DNA from 3 places in the Streptomyces sp. NPDC005648 genome. Region 3 is predicted to be linked to each of the others. Evidence: riboswitches for the same ligand, from Rfam matches in the RefSeq annotation. Region 3 holds a riboswitch; each other region holds the start of a gene.
The links. A riboswitch is a leader RNA that binds a small molecule or an ion and turns the genes downstream of it on or off. The one in region 3 is predicted to bind S-adenosylmethionine.
Positions count from the first base shown of each region.

Region 1: it holds a riboswitch for S-adenosylmethionine, as region 3 does, so the genes downstream of both, thrC (threonine synthase) here and ABZT17_RS08775 (aminotransferase class V-fold PLP-dependent enzyme) in region 3, are expected to answer to the same signal.
Region 2: it holds a riboswitch for S-adenosylmethionine, as region 3 does, so the genes downstream of both, ABZT17_RS04090 (amino acid ABC transporter permease) here and ABZT17_RS08775 (aminotransferase class V-fold PLP-dependent enzyme) in region 3, are expected to answer to the same signal.

Region 1 is NZ_JBEXCS010000028.1:34,790-42,270, forward strand. Features, by position in the region: gene otsB (trehalose-phosphatase) at 1-381, shown strand, start outside; gene ABZT17_RS18335 (trehalose-6-phosphate synthase) at 395-1,855, opposite strand; gene ABZT17_RS18340 (glucosyl-3-phosphoglycerate synthase) at 1,951-2,895, opposite strand; SAM riboswitch class I at 3,024-3,179, shown strand; gene thrC (threonine synthase) at 3,198-4,490, shown strand; gene ABZT17_RS18350 (MoaD/ThiS family protein) at 4,487-4,762, shown strand; gene ABZT17_RS18355 (cold-shock protein) at 5,215-5,421, shown strand; gene groL (chaperonin GroEL) at 5,769-7,391, shown strand.
Region 2 is NZ_JBEXCS010000005.1:124-7,604, reverse strand. Features, by position in the region: gene ABZT17_RS04120 (NtaA/DmoA family FMN-dependent monooxygenase) at 1-549, opposite strand, end outside; gene ABZT17_RS04115 (LLM class flavin-dependent oxidoreductase) at 571-1,785, opposite strand; gene ABZT17_RS04110 (putative leader peptide) at 1,859-1,945, opposite strand; gene ABZT17_RS04105 (GNAT family N-acetyltransferase) at 1,996-2,757, opposite strand; gene ABZT17_RS04100 (ABC transporter substrate-binding protein) at 2,844-3,872, opposite strand; gene ABZT17_RS04095 (amino acid ABC transporter ATP-binding protein) at 3,940-4,737, opposite strand; gene ABZT17_RS04090 (amino acid ABC transporter permease) at 4,734-5,714, opposite strand; SAM riboswitch class IV at 6,055-6,163, opposite strand; gene ABZT17_RS04085 (glutathione S-transferase C-terminal domain-containing protein) at 6,229-7,092, opposite strand; gene ABZT17_RS04080 (putative leader peptide) at 7,223-7,336, opposite strand.
Region 3 is NZ_JBEXCS010000011.1:1,988-9,468, reverse strand. Features, by position in the region: gene ABZT17_RS08780 (serine/threonine-protein kinase) at 1-1,780, opposite strand, end outside; gene ABZT17_RS08775 (aminotransferase class V-fold PLP-dependent enzyme) at 1,848-3,209, opposite strand; SAM riboswitch class IV at 3,337-3,453, opposite strand; gene trpD (anthranilate phosphoribosyltransferase) at 3,528-4,592, opposite strand; gene ABZT17_RS08765 (cytochrome bc complex cytochrome b subunit) at 4,731-6,365, opposite strand; gene ABZT17_RS08760 (Rieske 2Fe-2S domain-containing protein) at 6,362-7,417, opposite strand; gene ABZT17_RS08755 (c-type cytochrome) at 7,414-7,481, opposite strand, start outside.

The DNA.
Region 1 (7,481 bases), on a different contig from region 3:
ACCCGCCGCGCCACCGACCCCCAGGCCGCCTTCGACGCCCTCCGCGAACCCCTCACCGACCTCGCCACCCGCCACGGCCTGATCGTCGAGCCCGGCCGTATGGTCCTGGAGCTGCGCCCGCCGGGCATGGACAAGGGCGTGGCCCTCGTGGACCACGTCCGCGAGATCCACGCGACGGCGGTCCTCTACGCCGGCGACGACCTCGGCGACCTCCCCGCCTTCGCCGCTGTGGAGAAACTCCGCTCCGACGGCGTCCCGGGCCTGCTGGTGTGCAGCGGCAGCGACGAGGTGACGGAGCTGCGGGAGCGCGCGGACCTGGTGGTGGAGGGGCCGGCGGGGGTGGTGGGGCTGCTGCGGGGGCTGGCAGCACAGCTGAGGTGAGCTCCCCTGCGGGTCAGCTCCGCAACGCCTCCAGCTGGTCGAGGAACCACTGCGCCGGAGGCAGCGCCGTCGCCGCGGCAGCGAGTCGCTTCGTCCGCTCGGCCCTCTCCTCCACCGGCATGCTCAGCGCCGCGTGCAGCGCCCGCGCCGTTTCCACCACGTCGTACGGGTTGACCACGACCGCGTCCTTGCCCAGCTCCTCGAACGCCCCCGCCTCCCGCGACAGCACCAGCGCGCACCCCTCGTCGGAGACGACCGGCATCTCCTTCGCGACCAGGTTCATACCGTCCCGGATCGGGTTGACCAGTGCCACGTCGGCCAGCCGGTAGGCCGCCAGGGAGCGTGCGAAGTCGTCCTTGACGTGCAGCACGACCGGGGTCCAGGTCGCCGTACCGTACTGGGAGTTGATCTCCTCCGCGAGGCGCTGCACCTCCGCCGTGTAGTCCCGGTAGACGGCGAGGTCCTGACGGGAGGGGTAGGCGAAGGCCACGTGCGCGACCCGCTCGCGCCACTCCGGGTGGTCGTCGAGGAGCTGCCGGTACGCCAGCAGCCCGCGCACGATGTTCTTGGACAGCTCGGTCCGGTCCACCCGCACGATCGCCTTGCGGCCCGCGCCGATCTCCTCGCGCAGGGCCCGCATACGCTCCTCGACGTCCGCCTCGTGCGAGCGCGCGTGCAGGAACTCCGCGTCGGCGCCGAGGCCGTGGACGCCGAGCCAGGTCCGGTGCCCGGGCCCCTTCCAGCCGGGGACGTGCTGGAAGGCCTCGGGCACCCCGGACAGGGCCATCCGGGTAACCGCTTCGACGTCCGTCGCCTGGACGCAGGAGACGAAGGCCGACCGCCACCGGTGGGTCAGGAAACCCAGGCGGTCCGCGCCGAGCATGCCCAGGACCAGCTGCCTGCGGATGTCGTCGGGCAGCAGGGCGAAGTACTCCGCGGGCGCCCACGGTGTGTGCGAGAAGTGCCCGATCCGCAGGTCGGGGCGGAGCTCCCGCAGCATGCCGGGGACGAGACACAGGTGGTAGTCCTGCACCAGGACCGCCGCCCCGTCGCCCGCCTCCTCGGCCAGCGCCTCGGCGAAGGCCCGGTTGTAGGCCTCGTACGACTCCCACTGCCGGCGGAACTCCGCGTCGAAGACCGGCTCCAGCGGTGTCTGGTACAGCATGTGGTGGACGAACCAGAGGACCGAGTTCGCGACGCCGTTGTACGCGTCCGCGTGCACATCGGCCGGGATGTCCAGCATCCGCACGCCGTCCTCGCCGATCCCGCGCCGCACCGCCTCGCGGTCGCCGTCGCTGAGCGCCGAGCACACCCACAGCGCGCCCGCGTCCGGCCCGATCGCGGAGAGACCGGAGACCAGCCCGCCGCCGCCGCGCTTGGCGGTCAGCGAGCCGTCCTCCTGGACGACGTACGAGACCGGGCCGCGGTTGGACGCGACCAGCACCTGATGGACAGCACCGTGCGTGGAAGCCATACGCCTCAACCTAGCCCGGCCCGTAAACGCTCAAACGTTTGGTTGCGCTCTGCGGGTGCGCCGTATACAGCGGGTGAGACCCCTCCGTGCGGAGATCAGGCGACCTTACGGGAGGCGTACTCCGCGATCTCCGCCATCGGCGGCCGCTCCTCGGTGTCCACGGAGTAGGTGCGCGGCTCGAAGCCGTCCTCGCCCCGTTCGAACTGGGTGAGGGAGGGACGGATGAGATGTCCGCGGGCCAGCCTCAGCTGGGCCGTGCGGTAGATCGCCGCGGCCATCCGGCCCAGCGCCTGTCCGTCCTGGTGCCGGTGCTTGCGCACGCCGACGTCGACCTGGGCGAGCGCGTCGAGGCCGACCAGATGCAGCGCGTCGATCAGCATGCCGAGCTCGACGCCGTAGCCGACGGGGAACGGCAGCTGTTCCAGCAGGGAGCGGCGGGCCGCGTACTCACCGCCGAGGGGCTGGACGAAACCGGCCAGCTGCGGCCAGTGCATGTTGAGCAGCGGGCGCGCCATGAGCTCGGTGACCCGGCCGCCCTGGCCTCTCGCGCCGCCGAGCGGGCGGTCGTACATGCCCTTGACCAGGTCGATCCCGGGGTCGGTGAGCAGCGGGCCGACGATCCCGGAGACGAAGTCGGAGGAGAACTCCTTCAGGTCCGCGTCGATGAAGCAGACGATGTCCCCGGTGGTGACGAGCAGCGAGCGCCACAGGACCTCGCCCTTGCCGGGGACGGCCGGGAGCCGGGGCAGGATGTCGTCGCGGTGGACGACCCGCGCGCCGGCCGCCGAGGCGACCTCGGACGTACGGTCGGTGGACCCGGAGTCGACGACGACGATCTCGTCGACCAGCGGCACCTGCTGCATCAGGTCATGGCGGATGACGGCGACGATGTCGCCGACCGTCTCCTCCTCGTTGAGCGCGGGCAGGACGACGGAGACCGACTGGCCGGAGCGTTGTTTCGCGGCCAGGATCTGGTGGAGCGGGCGATCGGTGACGGACCAGGAGCGGGTGCTCAGCCAGCGCTCGACTTCTTCCAGCACGTAGGCGGCTCCTCACTTGTGTCTCGCGGTTCGGACGACTCTCTCAACTCTCCTGGCCTTCGGTTACAGTCTTGAACAACGTCGATGACCATCGCATGTCCGAGGTCATTGAACCGACAACCGAATACCGCTCATCCAGAGGGGCAGAGGGATACGGCCCGATGAAGCCCCGGCAACCCTCCAGTCGGCTCTCGTAGATCAATGCTGATCGTTCCGCGAGGCTCCCGGCTAGGGAAGGTGCCAAATCCGTCTCACGGCGAGATGCGTCGTGAGGAAGATGAGGAGAAAGGGCCTCGCCTCACATGGCTGCGCAGACTGTTGCAAGCACCACGGACTCCACGACCGTCGACCTCGGACCCGCCGCGGCACTGAGCTGCCGCGAATGCGGTCACCGGGTACCGCTCGGTCCGGTCTTCGCCTGCGAGGAGTGTTTCGGCCCGCTCGAGATCGCGTACGACTTCTCGGCATACGACACCGAGGAGCTCCGCAAGCAGATCGAGGCGGGACCTTCGAACATCTGGCGTTACGCGCCGCTGCTGCCCGTCCCGGCGGACGTGGCCGACAAGCCGAACATCAACCCCGGCTGGACCAAGCTGGTCAAGGCCGACAATCTCGCCCGTGAGCTCGGCGTCACCGGCGGTCTGTACGTGAAGGACGACTCCGGCAACCCGACGCACTCCTTCAAGGACCGGGTCGTCGCCCAGGCCATCGAGGCCGCGCGTGCCTTCGGCTTCACCACCCTCTCCTGCTCCTCCACCGGCAACCTCGCGGGCGCGGTCGGCGCCGCCGCCGCGCGGGCCGGCTTCCGCTCCTGCGTCTTCATCCCGCACGACCTGGAGCAGGGCAAGGTCGTCATGGCCGCGGTCTACGGCGGCGAGCTCGTCGGTATCGAGGGCAACTACGACGACGTGAACCGCTTCTGCTCCGAGCTGATCGGCGACCCGGCCGGCGAGGGCTGGGGCTTCGTCAACGTCAACCTGCGGCCCTACTACGCGGAGGGGTCCAAGACCCTGGCCTACGAGATCTGCGAGCAGCTGGGCTGGAAGCTGCCCGACCAGCTGGTGGTGCCGATCGCCTCCGGGTCGCAGCTCACGAAGATCGACAAGGGGCTGCAGGAGCTGATCAAGCTCGGGCTCGTCGAGGACAGGCCGTACAAGATCTTCGGCGCCCAGGCGGAGGGCTGCTCGCCGGTGTCCGTGGCCTACAAGGCCGGGCACGACGTGGTCCGCCCGCAGAAGCCGAACACCATCGCCAAGTCGCTGGCCATCGGCAACCCGGCGGACGGACCGTACGTCCTGGACATCGCCCGTCGCACCGGCGGCGCGGTGGAGGACGTCGACGACGAGCAGGTCGTCGAGGCGATCAAGCTGCTGGCCCGCACCGAGGGCATCTTCGCCGAGACGGCGGGTGGCGTGACGGTGGGTGTCACCAAGAAGCTGATCGAGAACGGTCTCCTCGACCCGACCCTGACCACGGTCGTGCTGAACACCGGCGACGGCCTCAAGACCCTGGACGCGGTGGCCTCCGACACCGGCCTGACCGCGACCATCCGTCCGAACCTCGACTCCTTCCGAGAGGCTGGCCTCGCATCATGAGCGTTTCCGTCCGCATTCCGACCATCCTGCGTACCTACACCGGCGGACAGGCCGAGGTGACCGCCGAGGGCGGGACCCTCGCCGAGGTCATCGCCGACCTGGAGAAGAACCACACCGGTATCGCCGCGCGCGTCCTCGACGACCAGGGCAAGCTGCGCCGGTTCGTCAACGTGTACGTCAACGACGACGACGTGCGGTTCGAGCAGGGGCTGGAGACGGCCACCCCGGACGGTGCGGGCGTGTCGATCATCCCGGCCGTCGCCGGCGGCTGAGCGCGCATACCGGCCGCCCCGATTATTACCGTCGGTAACGCCGGTTACCAAGAGTTCATCGAATTGCCCCCTCCGTGAGAGAACCGGAGGGGGCAATTCTGCATGGTTGAGCACGGTACAGTTGGGGAACCAGCTGCTTTCCGTATGCCGGACGCATATGAGTACCGTCTCCGGATGCGATGAGAAGTAGCCAAAGTGTGCACGTCTTTTGTGGCTTATGCGCGTTTTATGGGGCCCGACTTGCCCTGAATTCGGGCGAATTCTCACTACATTCCGGACCCCTTCCGTCCAGAATTCTCGTCCGATTGACCTGTTGCAGACGGCAGTTGGACAGATACATTCGGCCGCGGTCGACGCGTTCCGGCGCACGCCCCCAAACCGTGGGGGGTGAGGTCTGACCCGGATCCGCGAAGTGCGGATCTGTGCAAGGGCCAGTAATAGGGGAGTTAGGCATGGCTCAGGGCACCGTCAAGTGGTTCAACGCGGAGAAGGGGTACGGCTTCATCGCGGTCGACGGTGGTGCGGATGTTTTCGTCCACTACAGCGCCATCCAGATGGACGGGTACCGCACCCTGGAAGAGGGCCAGCGGGTCGATTTTGAGATCTCGCAGGGTCAGAAGGGGCCGCAGGCGGACATGGTTCGCCTGGCGACCGGCTGAAGCACGCGCCGGGCAGTAACAGCGTCGTTCTTCTGTTCTTCTTCGGAGGGCTCGTATCCCATGGGGAGTCATGGGTTACGAGCCCTTCGGCATGCCCGGGGGCACCCGCCGGGACCCGTCACGGCCCCGCCCGAGACCCGGCCGATCCCGAGAGCCGCTTGCACTCGCCTACCCCGAGTGCTAATCATTGGCGTTAGCACTCTGAAGGTGAGAGTGACAAAGAAGGACCGGGTCGGTGAGGCCCGCAGGCCGGGTGGGGCAAGGAACCCACGGGTCGGCGAGCCGTCCGTCGCGGGCGCGGGCGCGGTCCGAAGGAATCACCCCCAGTCCTGGAGGGACCACTTCACATGGCCAAGATCATCGCGTTCGACGAGGAGGCGCGGCGCGGCCTCGAGCGCGGCATGAACCAGCTCGCGGACGCCGTGAAGGTGACGCTCGGCCCCAAGGGCCGCAACGTCGTCCTCGAGAAGAAGTGGGGCGCCCCCACGATCACCAACGATGGTGTCTCCATCGCCAAGGAGATCGAGCTCGAGGACCCGTACGAGAAGATCGGCGCCGAGCTGGTCAAGGAAGTCGCCAAGAAGACGGACGACGTCGCCGGTGACGGTACGACCACCGCGACCGTTCTCGCCCAGGCCCTCGTCAAGGAAGGCCTGCGCAACGTAGCCGCCGGCGCCAACCCGATGGCCCTCAAGCGCGGTATCGAGAAGGCCGTCGAGGCCGTCTCCGGTGCCCTGCTCGAGCAGGCGAAGGATGTCGAGACCAAGGAGCAGATCGCCTCCACGGCCTCCATCTCCGCCGCCGACACCCAGATCGGCGAGCTCATCGCCGAGGCCATGGACAAGGTCGGCAAGGAAGGCGTCATCACCGTCGAGGAGTCCCAGACCTTCGGTCTGGAGCTGGAGCTCACCGAGGGTATGCGCTTCGACAAGGGCTACATCTCGGCGTACTTCGCCACCGACATGGAGCGGATGGAGGCGTCGCTCGACGACCCGTACATCCTGATCGCCAACTCCAAGATCGGCTCCGTCAAGGACCTGCTCCCGCTCCTGGAGAAGGTCATGCAGTCGGGCAAGCCGCTGCTGATCATCGCTGAGGACGTCGAGGGCGAGGCCCTGTCGACCCTGGTCGTCAACAAGATCCGCGGCACCTTCAAGTCCGTCGCCGTCAAGGCCCCGGGCTTCGGCGACCGCCGCAAGGCGATGCTGAACGACATCGCCATCCTCACCGGCGGCGAGGTCATCTCCGAGGAGGTCGGTCTCAAGCTGGAGAACACCTCCCTGGACCTCCTGGGCAAGGCCCGCAAGGTCGTCATCACCAAGGACGAGACCACCATCGTCGACGGTGCCGGCTCCTCCGAGCAGGTCGCGGGCCGGGTCAACCAGATCCGCGCCGAGATCGAGAACAGCGACTCGGACTACGACCGTGAGAAGCTGCAGGAGCGCCTGGCGAAGCTCGCCGGCGGTGTCGCGGTCATCAAGGCCGGTGCCGCCACCGAGGTGGAGCTCAAGGAGCGCAAGCACCGCATCGAGGACGCCGTCCGCAACGCCAAGGCGGCCGTCGAGGAGGGCATCGTCGCCGGTGGTGGCGTCGCGCTCATCCAGGCGTCCTCCGTCTTCGAGAAGCTGGACCTGGAGGGTGACGAGGCGACCGGCGCCAACGCCGTGCGCATCGCGCTCGAGGCCCCGCTGAAGCAGATCGCCGTCAACGCCGGCCTCGAGGGCGGTGTCGTGGTGGAGAAGGTCCGCAACCTGACCCCGGGCCACGGTCTGAACGCCGCGACCGGTGAGTACGTCGACCTGGTCAAGGCCGGCATCATCGACCCGGCGAAGGTGACCCGTTCCGCGCTGCAGAACGCCGCCTCCATCGCCGCGCTGTTCCTCACCACCGAGGCCGTCATCGCCGACAAGCCGGAGAAGGCCGCCGCGCCCGCCGGTGGCGGTATGCCGGGTGGTGACATGGACTTCTGATCGACCGGTTCCGGTTGATCGGCGATCGGCCCGCGCGGTTGATCGACGTCCTTGCCGAGGGCGGTATCCCCAGCTTCCCGCCGGGGGTGC
Region 2 (7,481 bases), on a different contig from region 3:
CAGGAAGACGCCGGTCGCCTGGTCGGCGACGATCTCGTCGCCGCGCCAGGAGTCGAAGAGCTCATTGGTCGTGGCCAGGAACTCCTTGGCGCGGGAGTAGCGGTGCTCCTGCGGGAGGAAGCCCCCGCGGCGGAAGTTCTCGCCGGTGAAGGCGTCCCAGGAGGTGACGACGTTCCAGGCGGAGCGGCCGCCGGAGAGGTGGTCGAGGCTGGCGAACTGGCGGGCCACCTCGTAGGGCTCGTTGAAGGTGGAGTTGATGGTGCCGGTCAGACCGAGGTGCTCGGTGACGGCGGCGAGCGCGGCGAGGACCGTGAAGGTGTCGGGTCGGCCGACGACGTCCAAGTCGTATATTTTCCCGCCCTGTTCGCGCAGGCGGAGTCCTTCCGCAAGGAACAGGAAGTCGAACTTGGCGCGTTCGGCGGTCTGCGCGAAGTGCACGAAGGAGCTGAACTCGATGTGGCTGCCGGCCTTCGGGTCGCTCCACACGGTGGTGTTGTTGACGCCCGGGAAGTGCGCGGCCAGATGGATCTGCTTCTGCGGCTTGCTCATGGTGGGTGCGGTCCTTCCGGCTCAGGCGGTGGCGGCGGCGTAGCGGTTGGCGGGGCGGGGCAGGCCCAGCAGGCCGCGCAGGGTGTCGGCCTCGTAGGCGGTGCGGAAGGCGCCCCGGCGCTGGAGCTCGGGGACCAGGCCGCGGGTGATGGCCGGCAGGTCGTGTCCGGCGACGGCGGGCCGCAGCCGGAAGCCGCTCAGTCCCGATTCGGCGAACTCCTGGAGCAGATCGGCGAGTTGGGCGGGCGTACCGGCGAAGACGCGTGCGTCGCTGGTGTACGGCTCCCCCGCGAGGGCGTCGAGGCGGGCGCGGCGGTCCTCGGCGGCGGCCTGGTCCTCGTCGAGGAAGACCACCAGGTCGCCGAAGACGTGCAGGAGTTCGCCGGCGCGTCCGGCCGCCTCCTGTTCGGTCCGGATCTCGGCGACGATCGCGCGGGCGTCGTCGGAGTCCTGCGGGGTGACGTAGCCGACGTCGGTCTGGCGGGCCACCAGGCGGTAGGGGACGGTCTGGTGGGCGAGGGAGGTGACGAGGGGCTGACCCTGGGGCGGGCGCGGGGTGATGGAGGGGCCCTTGACGCTGAAGTGCTTGCCCTCGAAGTCGATGTAGTGCAGCTTGTCGCGGTCGATGAAGCGGCCGGTGGCGACGTCCCGGATCTCGGCGTCGTCCTCCCAGCTGTCCCAGAGCCGGCGGACGGCCTCGACGTAGTCGGCGGCCTCGTCGAAGAGGTCGGTGAGCCGTTCCTGTCCGGCCGGGCTCTGCAGTTCGCGCAGGTCGATCGGCGGGAAGGTGCGGCGGCCGAAGTGGTCGGCCTCATGCGGTCGGGCGGAGATCTGGACCCGCAGACCGGCCCGGCCGGTGCTCACGTAGTCAAGGGTGGCGATCGCCTTGGAGATGTGGAACGGCTCGGTGTGGGTCACGATTGCCGTCGGCACCAGGCCGATGTGCCGGCTGAGGGGCGCGATACGGGACGCGATCAGTACGGCGTCCAGACGGCCGCGCACCTGGTCGGTACGGCCGTCCAACTCGCCGTAGTCCGAGGACTGGAGGCCGAGTCCGTCCTCCAGGGTGACGAAGTCGAGCAGCCCGCGCTCGGCCTCGGCGACCTGGTCGGCCCAGTATCCGGCGGTGAACAGTTCCCGGGGGCGGGCAACCTGCTCGCGCCAGGAGGCGGGGTGCCAGCCGGTGCCGTCGAGGGCCACGGCGAGGTGCAGATGTGAAGAGGGAGTCGAGGACACGAGGGTGCCTTCCTGGAGGTCCGTACGAGATCGCCGGGGCCGCGAGGAGGTGGGCCGGCGGAGGGGAAACGGGTCAGGAGCAACAGAGGGCGCCGGCCACGCGCTGGAGGTCGATGTGGGGCCGGGTGTGGAGGCGGACGGCACGCCGTACACGTGTCATCGGGCCCACCTCCACTCGATACATCACCTTCGACAAGGACAACCGCACGGCTATGCCGTTTCTTCCAGGACGGCCGCTCCGGTGTTCCGGACGAGCGAGAAGACGGTATGGCGGCGCAGAGTGAACCCGATCGACTCGTACAGCCGGATCGCGTCCGCGTTGGTGGCCGCGGCGTGCAGGAAGGGGCGTTCGCCGCGCTCCTTGATGCCGGCGGCGACCGCGCGGACCAGACGGGTGGCCAGGCCCCGGCCGCGGTGGGCGGGGTCGGTGCACACGGCGCTGATCTCCGTCCAGCCCGGCGGGTGCAGTCGCTCACCGGCCAGGGCGATCAGCCGCCCCTCGTGGCGGATGCCGAGGTAGGTGCCCAGTTCGACGGTGCGGGGCAGATAGGGGCCCGGCTCGGTGCGGGCGACCAGGTCGAGGATCTCGGGCACGTCGTCGGGGCCGAGCCGTACGGCCTCGGGGTCGGGCTCGGCACGCAGGGCGGTGTCCACGAGCTGGACGCCGTGCCCTGTGCGCACGATCTCCCAACCCTCGGCCGCCTCGGTCACGCCCCGCACCGCGGCGGTGCCGCCGGGGCCGACGAGTGCGGCGAGGTCGGCCCAGGCGCGCGGGTCGTCCTCGTCGGAGAGGGCGTGGAAAGGGGCCACGTCCTGCTGGTAGCGGACGGCGTGGGCGATGGGGGTCCCCCCGCTCGAGCGAATTCGAGAGTGGGGGAGTTCGGCGAAGCGGGCGTGCGGGCCGGTCAGCGCGGCCCAGGCGGGGTTGTCCAGGAGGTGCGAGGAGGCGGCGTCGAGGGCGATGACGGACATGGTGTGGCGGTCTCCGGTGTGCGGCTCGGGTGTCCGGCGCGGGGACTCCACCGCGGAGCGGCGGCGGAGTCCCCGGGGCGCGGTGGTCAGGAGTTGTCGAGCGGCAGTCCGGGCGGGTTGACCTCGGACTTGGCGACGGCCTCGTTGGAGAGGTTGTACGCCTTGAGCCACTCGGCGTACTGGCCGTTCTTGATCAGGTAGTTGATGGCGTCGGCGAGGGGCTTGGCGAGGCCGCTGTCCTTCTTAGCGGTGGCCGCGATCAGGCCCTGCAGGCTCGCGCCGGCGCCGGAGTAGGTACCCGCGGTACGTGTGGCGTTGGGCGTGTTGGCGACCTGGCGGTTGTGGTAGGCGATACCGGGGTTGGGGCCGAAGTAGGCGTCGATCTTCCCGCTGGACAGGGCCAGGTAGGTGCTGTTGCTGTCCTGGAAGTACTTGACGTTGAGCTTCTTGCCCTCCTTGGCCAGCTTGGCCTTCCACTCCAGGAGGATCTTCTCCTGGTTGGTGCCGGAGCCCACGGAGACCGTCTTGCCGGCGAGGTTCTCGTAGTTGCCGTCGAAGTTCCAGGTGCTCTTCTGCGGCACCGTGAAGGCGAGGTTGTCCTGCCGGTAGGAGGCGAACTCGTACTTCTTCTTGCGCTCCTCGGTGTCGGTGACGTTGGAGAAGGCCACGTCGACCTTGCCGCTGTCGATGCCGACGAAGAGGTTCTCCCAGGTGGAGTTCTTCACCTCGGGCTTGAGGCCGAGGACCGCGGCGACCAGGCGGCCGAAGTCGGGCTCCGCGCCGGTGAGGGTCTTCTGGTCGCTGCCCACGTAGGCCAGCGGCGGGAAGCCGGCCGGCAGGGCGCCGATGCCGATCTCCAGCTTGCCGCTCTTCTTGAAGGCGGCGGGCAGCTCGGCGCTGATGGACTTGACCTCGGAGACCTTGATGGAGGTCTGCTTGGCGGCGCCGTTGGAGACCTGGCCGACGACGACCTCGCCGGTCTTGGCGGCGGAGTCGGTGGAGGTGGCCGCGTCGCTGTTGCCACCGCAGGCGGCGAGCCCGGTGGCCAGGGAGGCGACGGCGGTCGCCGCGGTGATGCCGCGTATCAGGCTGCGTCGGGTGAAGTGGGTAGACATGGCCGTTCCTTGTCGCTGAGTGATGAGAGAGGAGTGGCGTGGGGGGAGGTCGGGGGTGCGGCGGCGGTCAGAGGACCTTGCTGAGGAAGTCCCTGGTGCGCTCGTGCCGCGGTCGTTCGAGGACTTCGGCGGGCGTGCCCTGCTCGACGATCCGTCCGCCGTCGATGAACACGACCCGGTCGGCGATCTCGCGGGCGAAACCGATCTCGTGGGTGACGATGACGAGCGTGGTGCCGGTGGACGCCAGGTCCTTGATGACGGCGAGGACTTCGCCGACGAGCTCGGGGTCGAGCGCGGAGGTGGGCTCGTCGAAGAGGATGACACCCGGGCGCAGGGCGAGGGCACGGGCGATGGCGACGCGCTGCTGCTGACCGCCGGAGAGCTGGCGCGGGTAGGCGCCGGCCTTGTCGGCGAGGCCGACCCGGTCGAGGAGTTCGCGGGCGAGGTCCTGGGCCTCGGCCCTGCCGAGGCGGCCGGTGGCGACGGGGGCCGCGGCCACGTTGTCCAGGACGGTCAGATGCGGAAAGAGGTTGAAGTTCTGGAAGACGAAGCCGATCCGGCCACGCTGGGTGAGGATGGCCCGCTCGCTGAGTTCCTTCAGCCGCTCGCCGTGGCGCTTCACGCCGATCAGCTCGCCGTTGATGCTGACGTGGCCGATCTCGGGCTTCTCCAGGTGGTTGATGACCCGCAGCAGGGTCGACTTGCCGGACCCGGAGGGGCCGAGGATCACGGTGACCTCGCCGGGGCGGACGGTCAGGTCGACGCCGTCCAGTACCCGGTGGGTGCCGTACCACTTGTGCACGTCGTGCACCTCGACCGTGGCGGCCTCGACGTCCGCCAGGGCGTTGAGCGTGTCGGCGGTCATACGGCGGCCTCCCGGCGGATGCGGGCCCGCAGGTCGGTGAGACCCGTGCGGAGCTTCTGCAGCGGTGTCGGCGGCAGGCTGCGGGTGGCACCGCGGGCGTAGTGCCGCTCGACGTAGAACTGGATGACGGAGACGACGCTGGTCAGGATCAGGTACCAGACGGTGACGACCAGCAGCAGCGGCACGATGTCGCCGGGGTAGGTGGAGCCCATGGTCTGCGCGGAGCCGAACAGGTCGAGCAGGGAGACGTAGAAGACCAGTGAGGTGCCCTTGATCAGGCCGATGAGCTGGTTGACGTAGTTGGGGATGATCGAGCGCAGCGCCTGCGGGAAGACGATTCTCCGGAACTGGTAGCCCTTCGGCAGGCCGAGCGCCGCGGCCGCCTCGTGCTGGCCCTGGTCGACGGAGAGGATGCCGCCGCGTACCACCTCGGCCGCGTAGGCGGCCTCGTTGAGGCTGAGGCCGATGACGGCCACGACCATGTCGGTGGCGAGTCTCGACTCGTCGAAGGAGAAGAAGGCCGGCCCGAAGGGGATGCCGACGCTCAACGTCTTGTACAGGGCACTGAAGTTGTAGAGGAAGATCAGCACCACGATGAGCGGGATCGAGCGCAGCGCCCAGACGTAGGTCCAGCTGACCGCGCGCAGCACCGGGCTCCTCGACAGCCGGGCCAGGGCGAGCAGTACACCGCCGAGGAGTCCCAACACGGCGCTGTAGGCGGTGACTTGGAGGGTGATCAGCAGGCCGTCGAGGATGGTGGGGCGCAGGAACCAGTAACCCCAGCGGTCCCACTGGTAGAAGGGGTTGGTCACCAGCCCGTGCACGAACTGGGCCAGGAGGACCACGACCACGGCGGTGGCGATCCACCGGCCGGGACGGCGCAGCGGCAGAACTCGCTGTGCCGCCAGGGGTGTTGACGGGGCGTCGGCGGGCGGTGCCTCGGCGAGGGACACAGCGGTGCCAGGGGGTTCACTCATGGTGGGCTCCGGCGGAGTCGGACGTCCCGGAGACCACGTCGGACGCACGCTGCTACGGCTGGTTCAGCGCACGGGTTCGCGGGGGCACCGGGGGCGGGGAGGGCGACGGCACACCGCTCGGGCGGTGTCGGTCAGGGGGTGCGGGGCTGAGGGGAGGTGTCAGCCCCGACAGCGGGCACGGCCCGGTGCGGTACACAGTGCGCTGTTCACGCGGAGAAGGTCGACGCTGCGATCGGCGACGAGCAGGTTCATGTGCCACCGTACGCAGCCCTGAGGGCGGCGTACGGCCGTCCTGGGGGCTGCGTACATGGCGTCACCGTCACTCTTCCGGCCCTTGTGGGCCTCGCGCTTACCGAAACGTCGTCGGTCCGGTCGTCACCTGGGGCACCCCACCGCGGCGCGAGGGTTGCCGGTCAGCAAGCCAGGGCTTGTCGCTGACACTCATGACCGTTCTGAGTGGCAATTAAGACAACTGCCCGAACGGATGTCAACGCCGGTCCACCAGGTGGAACGGCTAACAGGCGGCGTGGGCCGCCCAGTCCAGGATCTGGACGGCGGCTCCGGCGGCCTCCAGCCCCTGGCAGCGGGCGTGGTGGCGGCGGGCGATGCCGTCGAGGTCGAGGTGGGCACCGAAGGCCGGGTGGGCGGCCAGACGCCGGGCGTAGGCCCACAGGGTGGGATGGCCGGCGATGCGCTGCACGGCGGAGGCGTCCAGGTGGTTGCGGTGCACGGTGTCGAGCTGGACCAGCGCGGTCCACAACTCGACGTCCGCGGCGGTGAGTTCGTCGCGGATCATGTACGTGCGCCCGTCGAGCCAGCGTTCGAGGGCACCGAGGGTTTCCAGCAGTGTGTCCAGTGCTGTGTGACATACCACTGGCTCCCCGCCGACCGATCCGGCCCGCTGCGCCGCCTGTTCGATGCCCTCCGCGCACATCCGCTCGACCGCCTCGATCTCCGACTCCGCGCCGCACGGGTAGAGCGAGAGGCGGTCGCCGCCGAACCGGCGGGCGAGGTCGCGCATGATGTCCGGGGCGTGGGTGCTGACGATCCGTCCGGACCAGTCGTCGCTGAGCACCGGCGCCTTGGCCGGGCCGGTGTAGCGGTGCGCGCTCGCCTCGTACAGCGGACGCAGGGCCGAGTGGCCGCCCTCGGGACAGTCGGGGACGGCGGACAGGAAGGTCGCCGGACACACCGTGTCCAGCCCGAGCAGGCTGTGCACGACGGCGATGCGCAGACCGTCGGGACACGCGGTCGACAGATGGAGCCGGTAACGGCCCGGAACGGCGTAGTGGCCACTGCGCGCGTCCCGGCCGATACGCCCCCGGAAGGCGGGCGTGGGCCTGTTGGACGCGTGGGCGGCCAGCGGTGTGACGGTCATGACTCTCCCCGGGAGCGGGCGCGGACGTACACGCGGCGGAAGCGACGTCGGGCGAGGGAGCAGGGCTCACCCGGTGCGCGCCGGACGGGTGAACGTCACGGGGACGCCGTCGGCGCGGGATGGGCGCGGCTCAGCCCTGGAACCGGATCGCGCTGCAGACGCGCTGCAGGTCGATATGACGGCGGGAGGTGAGAAGGAGAGGCGAACGGCCCGCTCGTACGGTGACCGGTTCAAGGCGCCTCATGCTTTTCCCTACCTGTTCACTAGGATTCCCCAACTGGAGTGTCGATCGAGGTCGGGGCGGCGTCAAGAGGGCCGTCCCGCATCGCGGACAGCCCGGTGGACGGCCACTCCCCCCATGGGTCACACGTGTCACTTCCGTCACATGC
Region 3 (7,481 bases):
CGTCGAGGGCGTCGACGACGTTGCCGAACGTGCCGACGTACGCCACACCGCCCGCCACCGTCGGCTCGCTGGTGGGCCCGAAGGTCGTCTGCGCCGACCAGCGGACGTCGCCCCCGGCGGTGTAGGCCCGTACGGCGCCCGCGTCCGCCGTACCGCTCGCGACCAGCACCAGGTCACCCGCGGCCACGGGGAACTGGCTGCCGCCGGATCCGGTGATCTTCCTGGTCCAGCGGACCTTTCCGTCCGGTCCGACCGCGCACAGCTTCGACGCCGCCTCGCCCCCGTTCTCCAGCAGGCAGTACGCCCCGTCGGCGGTGGCCAGCGGCGGCATCACCGGGCCGCCCAGGTCGACGGACCACAGCTTCTTCCCGGCGGGCGTCACGGCGTGCAGCGAACCGTCCGCGCCCCCGATGTACACCAGGTCTCCGGCGGGCGACAGCGCCACACACGCCCCGTGCCGCCCGCCCGCGCGCCCACCGAGCCCGCCCACGCCATACGTCCAGCTCACCCCGGCGGGCAGTGACGCGGAGGGCGAGCGGGACGTCGACACGGACGTCCCGGGCGGATCACCGGCCGACCCCGACCGTGCCCCGCCGTTCTGGTCCCGCAGCCACAGCCACCCCCCGGTCCCGACCCCCGCGCCCACGACGGCACCCCCCACCAGGAGCCTCAACAGGCCCCGGCGCGAGGGAGTTCCGACGTCCGGGGCGCCGCCGTCCGCCAGGTCCGTCACGGTGATCGGGGCCGGGCCGTCCGCCGCGGGGCGGGGAGCCGCCGCGTCGGTGACGGTCGTCGGGGCGGGGTATTCGACCCGGCTGTGGCGCTCGGTCGAGCGGTGCTCCGGGAGCCAGCGCTCGGTGGCCGGCGCGGGGCCCGGCGCGGGCGTCGCCGTGGTGTCCTCGGCGGGGTCCGGCGCGGGTGGCGCGGGCGTGGTGTACCAGCCCGGGAGCAGGTTCTCGCGCAGGGCGGCCGCGGTGTGGCCGGCGGACTCGGCCACCCCGGCCGGGGTCGGCCGGTCGGCGGGGTCTTCCCGCAGACAGGCCTCGGCCAGTCCGCGGACGCTCTCCGGGACGCCCGACAGGTCGAAGTCGCGGGTCAGGATGCGGAGCAGGATCACCGAGTCCTGGCCCTCGCCGAAGGGCTCGCGGCCCGCGGCGGCGTAGGCGAGCACCGCGCCGAGGGAGAAGACGTCGCTGGGCGGGCCGACCTCGGCGCCGTTGCGGATCTGCTCGGGCGAGACATAGCCGACCGAGCCGACGACCGCCCCGGTGTTGGTCAGCGCGGTCGCCTCCAGGGCCCGTACGATCCCGAAGTCGATGACCCGTGGGCCGTCCGGTGCCAGCAGGATGTTGGAGGGCTTCAGGTCCCGGTGGATCATCCCCTTGGCGTGGATCGCGGCGAGTGCCTCGCCGAGGGCGCCGGCGAGCAGCCGTACCGCCCGCTCGGGCAGGGCGCCGTGGTCGAGGACGGCGTCCCGCAGGTTCGGCCCGTCGACGAACTCCGTCGCCATCCACGGCCGTTCGGCCTCGGTGTCTGCGTCGACGACCCGGGCGGTGTAGGTGCCCGCCCCGCCGATGGACTGCGCGGCCCGTACCTCCTGGCGGAACCTGGCCCGGAAGGTGCGGTCCTCCGCGTGCTCGGCCCGCACCACCTTCACGGCCAGCCGGGGACCTCCCCGCGCCTCGGCGAGGTACACCTCGCCCATGCCGCCCGCACCGAGTCTGCCCAGTACCTCGTACGGTCCGATCCGCCGCGGATCCCTCGCGCGCAGCGCCTCCACCCGTGCTCCCCCTGTCAAGCGTCCGGCTGCCGAGGGGGAGCGTATACGTCAGAAGACGTACGGCGGGTCAGACCGCCGGGACGCAGCGGCCGTCCTCGGTCCGGTAGCGCCACTTCGCGCCATCCGCCACCAGCTCCTTGACGGCGTTCACGAACCGCTCCACGTGCTCGTCGGGGGTGCCGGCGCCGAAGCTCACGCGGATGGCGTTGAGGGACTTCTCGCCGGGCGCCGCCTCGGGGGCACCGCACTCGCCCTGGGTCTGCGGGTCGGAGCCCAGCAGGGTCCTGACCAGCGGGTGGGCGCAGAAGAGGCCGTCGCGGACGCCGATGCCGTACTCGGCGGAGAGGGCGGCGGCGAAGTGCGAGCTGTTCCAGCCCTCGACGACGAAGGAGATCACACCGACGCGCGGGGCGTCGTCGCCGAAGAGGGACAGGACGCGCACCTCCGGGACCTCGGCCAGGCCCGCCCGCACCTTCTGGATCAGATGCCGCTCGCGGGCGACGAGCGTGTCGAAGCCGGCCTCGGTGAGGGCCTTGCAGGCCGAGGCGATGGAGTAGGCACCGATGACGTTCGGGGAGCCGGCCTCGTGGCGGGCCGCGCTCTCGTGCCACTCCACGTCCACTCCCCCGTCCTCGCGCCGGGTGACCTTGCGGCTGGCGCCGCCGCCCGCGAGGTAGGGGTCGGCCGCGCGCAGCCAGTCGGCGCGGCCGGCCAGGACACCGGAGCCGAAGGGCGCGTACAGCTTGTGGCCGGAGAAGGCGACCCAGTCGACGTCCAGGTCACGGACGGAGACGGGGTGGTGCGGGGCCAGCTGGGCGGCGTCCAGGACGATCCGGGCGCCGTGCGCGTGGGCGGCGGCGGCCAGCTCGCGCACCGGCCACAGCTCGCCGGTGACGTTGGAGGCGCCGGTGACACAGACCAGGGCGGGGCCGTGCGGGTCACGGGCGGCGAGTGCCTGCTCCAGGGTCTCGACGGCCTGCTCCGGGGTGCGCGGGGCGTCGAGGTAGGTGACCCGGGCGTCCTTCCAGGGCAGCAGGGAGGCGTGGTGCTCGGTCTCGAAGACGAAGACCTGGCAGCCGGCCGGGAGCGCGGCGGCGAGGAGGTTCAGCGAGTCGGTGGTCGACCGGGTGAAGACCAGCTGGTCGTCGGGGCGGCAGTCGAGGAACTCGGTGACCGTCCTGCGGGCGTTCTCGAACAGGTCGGTGGAGAGCTGGGAGAGGTAGCCGGCGCCGCGGTGGACGCTGCCGTAGTACGGGGCGTACGCGGCCACGTCGTCCCAGACGCGCTGCAGGGCGGGGGCGCTGGCCGCGTAGTCGAGGGCCGCGTAGGTGACTTCGCCGCCCGTGACGAGCGGGACGGTGACATCCCGGCCCAGAACGGGCAGCGGGGAACAAATGGTGCGGGTGGAGGCAGCGGTGGAGACAGACATGGGGAACTCCCGTACGGCAAGAAAGAGGGTGAGAAGGGGTACGCAGAGGCGGGGCTCGGCGGCCCTATCGCATTCGCTTGCTCACGGAAGACTCCCTCGAACGACCAGGACCCCTGGTTTCGAGAGGGGCCCGCGCTTGCCGTAGACCTCGCTGCCTACGGCCTGGTCTTCACCCGGGGCACCCCGCCACGGACGGAGGGTTGCCGGACAGTCGGCCGGGGCCTCATGACTGTCACTCATGACCTGACAAGGAACGTACGTGAAGTGATCGCGGTCCCGCAACTCGTGTCCGGATTACGGGACCGCGGCCACCGACGGCTACTTGTTGCTGGCCGCCACCCAGCGCTCCAGCGCCCGCTTGGCCGCCCCGGAGTCGATCGACTCGGCCGCCTTCGCCATACCGGCCCCGAGCTGCTCGGCCAGCGTCCCGGTCCCCGGGTCGAGGGCCACGAGAGCCGCCGCCGAGTTCAGGAGTACGGCGTCACGGACCGGGCCCCTCTCGCCGTCCAGCAGACGCAGCGCGACCTCCGCGTTGTACGAGGGGTCGGCGCCCCGCAGCGCCTCCACCGGCACCAGCTCGATGCCGACGTCCCGCGGGTCGAAGGACTCCTCGGTGACCTTGCCGTCGCGGACGATCCACACCCGGGACGTGGCGGTGGTCGTCAGCTCGTCGAAGCCGTCGTCGCCGCGGAAGACGAGGGAGGAGTTGCCGCGCTCGGCCAGGACACCGGCGATGAGCGGTGCCAGGCGTGGATCGGCGACGCCCACCGCCTGCGCCTTCACCCTGGCGGGGTTGGTGAGCGGGCCGAGCGCGTTGAAGGTGGTGCGGATGCCCAACTGGCCGCGGGCGGCGGCCACATGACGCAGCGCCGGATGGAACTTGATGGCGAAGCAGAAGGTGATGCCGGCTTCCTCGGCGACCTCCGCGACCCGCTGGGGCGTGAGGTTCAGATTGACCCCGAGCTTCTCCAGCACGTCCGAGGCGCCGGAGGCGGAGGACGCGGCCCGGTTGCCGTGCTTGACGACCTTCGCGCCGGTGCCGGCGATGACGATCGACGACATCGTGGAGATGTTGACGGTCTTGGCGCCGTCACCGCCCGTGCCGACGATGTCGACGGTCCGGCCGGGCACCTCGATCACATTGGCGTGCTCGTACATCGTCCGGACCAGACCGGTGATCTCCTCGACCGTCTCGCCCTTGGCCCTGAGGGCCACCGCGAAGCCGGCGATCTGCGCGTCGGTCGCCTCGCCGCGCATGATCAGGTCCATCGCCCAGGCCGTGTCGTCGGCACTGAGGTCACGGCCGTCGAGCAGGCCGTTCAGCAGCCCGGGCCAGGAACGGGCCGCCGCGGTGTCGCCTCCAGCGGGGGTCACAGCGCTCATACGGCCGCTCCTGGGTGTCGTAGAAGAGAATGCGCATCCCGTGTGCGCGTCCCCACCCTATCCAGCTCAGGGCACGGGCAAGGGCCCCGTCCGAACACCGGACGGGGCCCTTGTGGTGCGCTGTGGCGAGCGCAGCGATCAGTGGTGGCCGTGGCCGCTCGTGATCTCCTTGTACTCCTCGACGGTCGGCTTCGGAATCTGGGACTCCTCGCCGTAGTACGCCTCGCTGAGCTTGGCGCGCAGCTTCTCGGAGCCCTTGACCTTGCGCTCGACGCCGTTCTCGTCGACCGTCGGGCCGATCTCGGCCGGCTTGTACTGCTCGTGCGCCGTGAGGGTGTGCAGGGCCTCCTGGCTGAGCGGCTCGTGGACCTCGATGAACTCACCGTGCGGCAGGCGCTTGATGATGCCCGACTCACGGCCGTGCAGCACCTTGTCCTTGTCGCGGCGCTGCAGACCGAGGCAGATCCGCTTGGTGGCGACGAACACCAGCACCGGCACGACGAAGAAGGCGACCCGGACGAACCAGGTGATCGCGTTGATCGACAGGTGGAAGTGCGTGGCCCAGATGTCGTTGCCGCCACCGACCAGGAGCACGAAGTACCAGGAGATCCACGCGGCACCGAACGCGGTACGCGTCGGGGCGTTGCGCGGGCGGTCCAGGATGTGGTGCTCCCGCCTGTCGCCGGTGACCCAGGACTCGATGAACGGGTAGACCGCGATCGCGACCAGGACCAGCGGGAAGATCATCAGCGGGATGAACACGCCCAGGACGAGCGTGTGACCCCAGAGGTTGATCTCCCAGCCCGGCATGACACGGATCAGGCCCTCGGAGAAGCCCATGTACCAGTCGGGCTGGGCGCCGGTGGACACCATGTCCGGTCGGTACGGGCCCATGGCCCAGATCGGGTTGATCGAGGCGATCGCCGCGATGGCCGCGATGACGCCGAAGACCAGGAAGAAGAAGCCGCCCGCCTTCGCCATGTACACGGGCAGCAGGGGCATGCCGACGACGTTGTTGTTCGTCTTTCCGGGGCCGGCGAACTGCGTGTGCTTGTGGTAGAAGACCAGGATCAGGTGGCCGACCAGCAGGCCGAGCATGATGCCCGGCAGCAGCAGGATGTGGACCGAGTAGAAGCGGGCCACGAAGTCGCCGCCCGGGAACTCGCCGCCGAAGAGGAAGAACGACAGGTACGTGCCGACCACCGGCACGGACAGGATCGCGCCCTCCATGAAACGGACACCGGTGCCGGAGAGCAGGTCGTCCGGGAGCGAGTAACCGGTGAAGCCGGTGAACATGCCCAGGACGAACAGCAGGAAGCCGAAGATCCAGTTGACCTCACGCGGCTTGCGGAACGCGCCCGTGAAGAACACGCGCATCATGTGCACGAACATGCCCGCCAGGAAGATCAGCGCGGCCCAGTGGTGGATCTGCCGGATCAGCAGACCACCGCGCACGTCGAAGGAGATGTGCAGGGTCGAGTTGAACGCCTCGGACATCATCTGGCCCTGCAGCGGGATGTAGCTGCCGTGGTACACCACCTCGTTCATCGACGGGTGGAAGAACAACGTCAGATACACACCCGTGAGGATGATGATGATGAAGCTGTAGAGGCAGACCTCGCCCAACATGAACGACCAGTGGTCGGGGAAGATCTTGCGCATGTTGGACTTGGCCAGGCCGTAGATCCCCAGCCGGCCGTCGGCCCAGTCGGCGACGCGCTCGCCGGCCGGCGCTTTGCCGCGCCGTGCCTCGGTTTCGGTGTTGGTACTCATCCGCGCTCCCAGAATGCAGGACCGACGGGCTCTTCGAAGTCGCCGAGCGCCTCGAGGTAGCCCTCGTCGTTCACGCTGATCCGCAGCTGCGGCAGAGCGTGACCGGCGGGGCCGAAGATCACTCGGGCACCGTCGGAGAGGTCGAAGGTGGACTGGTGGCAGGGGCACAGCACGTGGTGCGTCTGCTGCTCGTACAGCGAGATCGGGCAACCGACGTGGGTGCAGATCTTGGAGAACGCGACGATGCCCTCATGCGACCACTCGAGCTCGCGCTTGTCCTTGATGTTGTCCGGCTGCAGCCGGACGATCATCAGGGCCGCCTTGGCGATCTCGGTCTGGAAGTTCTCGTCGTGCTCCTCCAGGCCCTCGGGCTTGGCGAAGGTGAGCGAGCCGACCGCGACGTCCGAGGGACGCAGCGGCAGGTTCGTGTTCATGTTGACGAGCAGCTTGCCCTTGGACCACAGCGTGTGGCGGAGCTTGGTCCCCGGCAGCGGGCCGAGGTCGCGCAGCAGCATGACGCCGGAGAGCGGGAACAGGGCCAGCGCGCCGAACATCGTGTTGCGGATCAGCTTGCGGCGGCCGAGCGCGGACTCCTTGGCGCCCTGCTTGAAGTCGGCCATGACCTTGGCCTTGACCTCGGGCGACGCCTCGATCGGGTGACGCTCGTCGGCGATCTCCACGTCGGACATCAGGGTGCGGGCCCAGTGGACCGCGCCCGCGCCGATCGCGAACAGGGCGAGACCCAGGGTCAGGCCGAGCGCGAAGTTCAGCGCGTTGATGTGCCCGATCGGGAAGACGAAGATCGCCTTGTCGTGCGGGATCCCCACGTAGGAGGCGATGAAGCCGACCGTGGCCAGCATCGACACCGTGAACAGCATGGCCACCGTGCGCTCGGACCGCCGGGCGGCCCGCTCGTCGATGTCCTGCACCCGGTGCTCGTGCGGCGGCAGTCCAGGGTCGGCGAACGGGTTCTTCTCGTCCGCGACGCCGACCGCGCCGTGCGCGTCCTGCTCTGCGGGCAGGTTCTCTTCTGGAATGTCTTGGCTACTCATGACTTCTTGGCCTTTGCGGTCCGAGCGGCGACCCAGACGGCGACCGCGATCAGCGCGCCGAGTC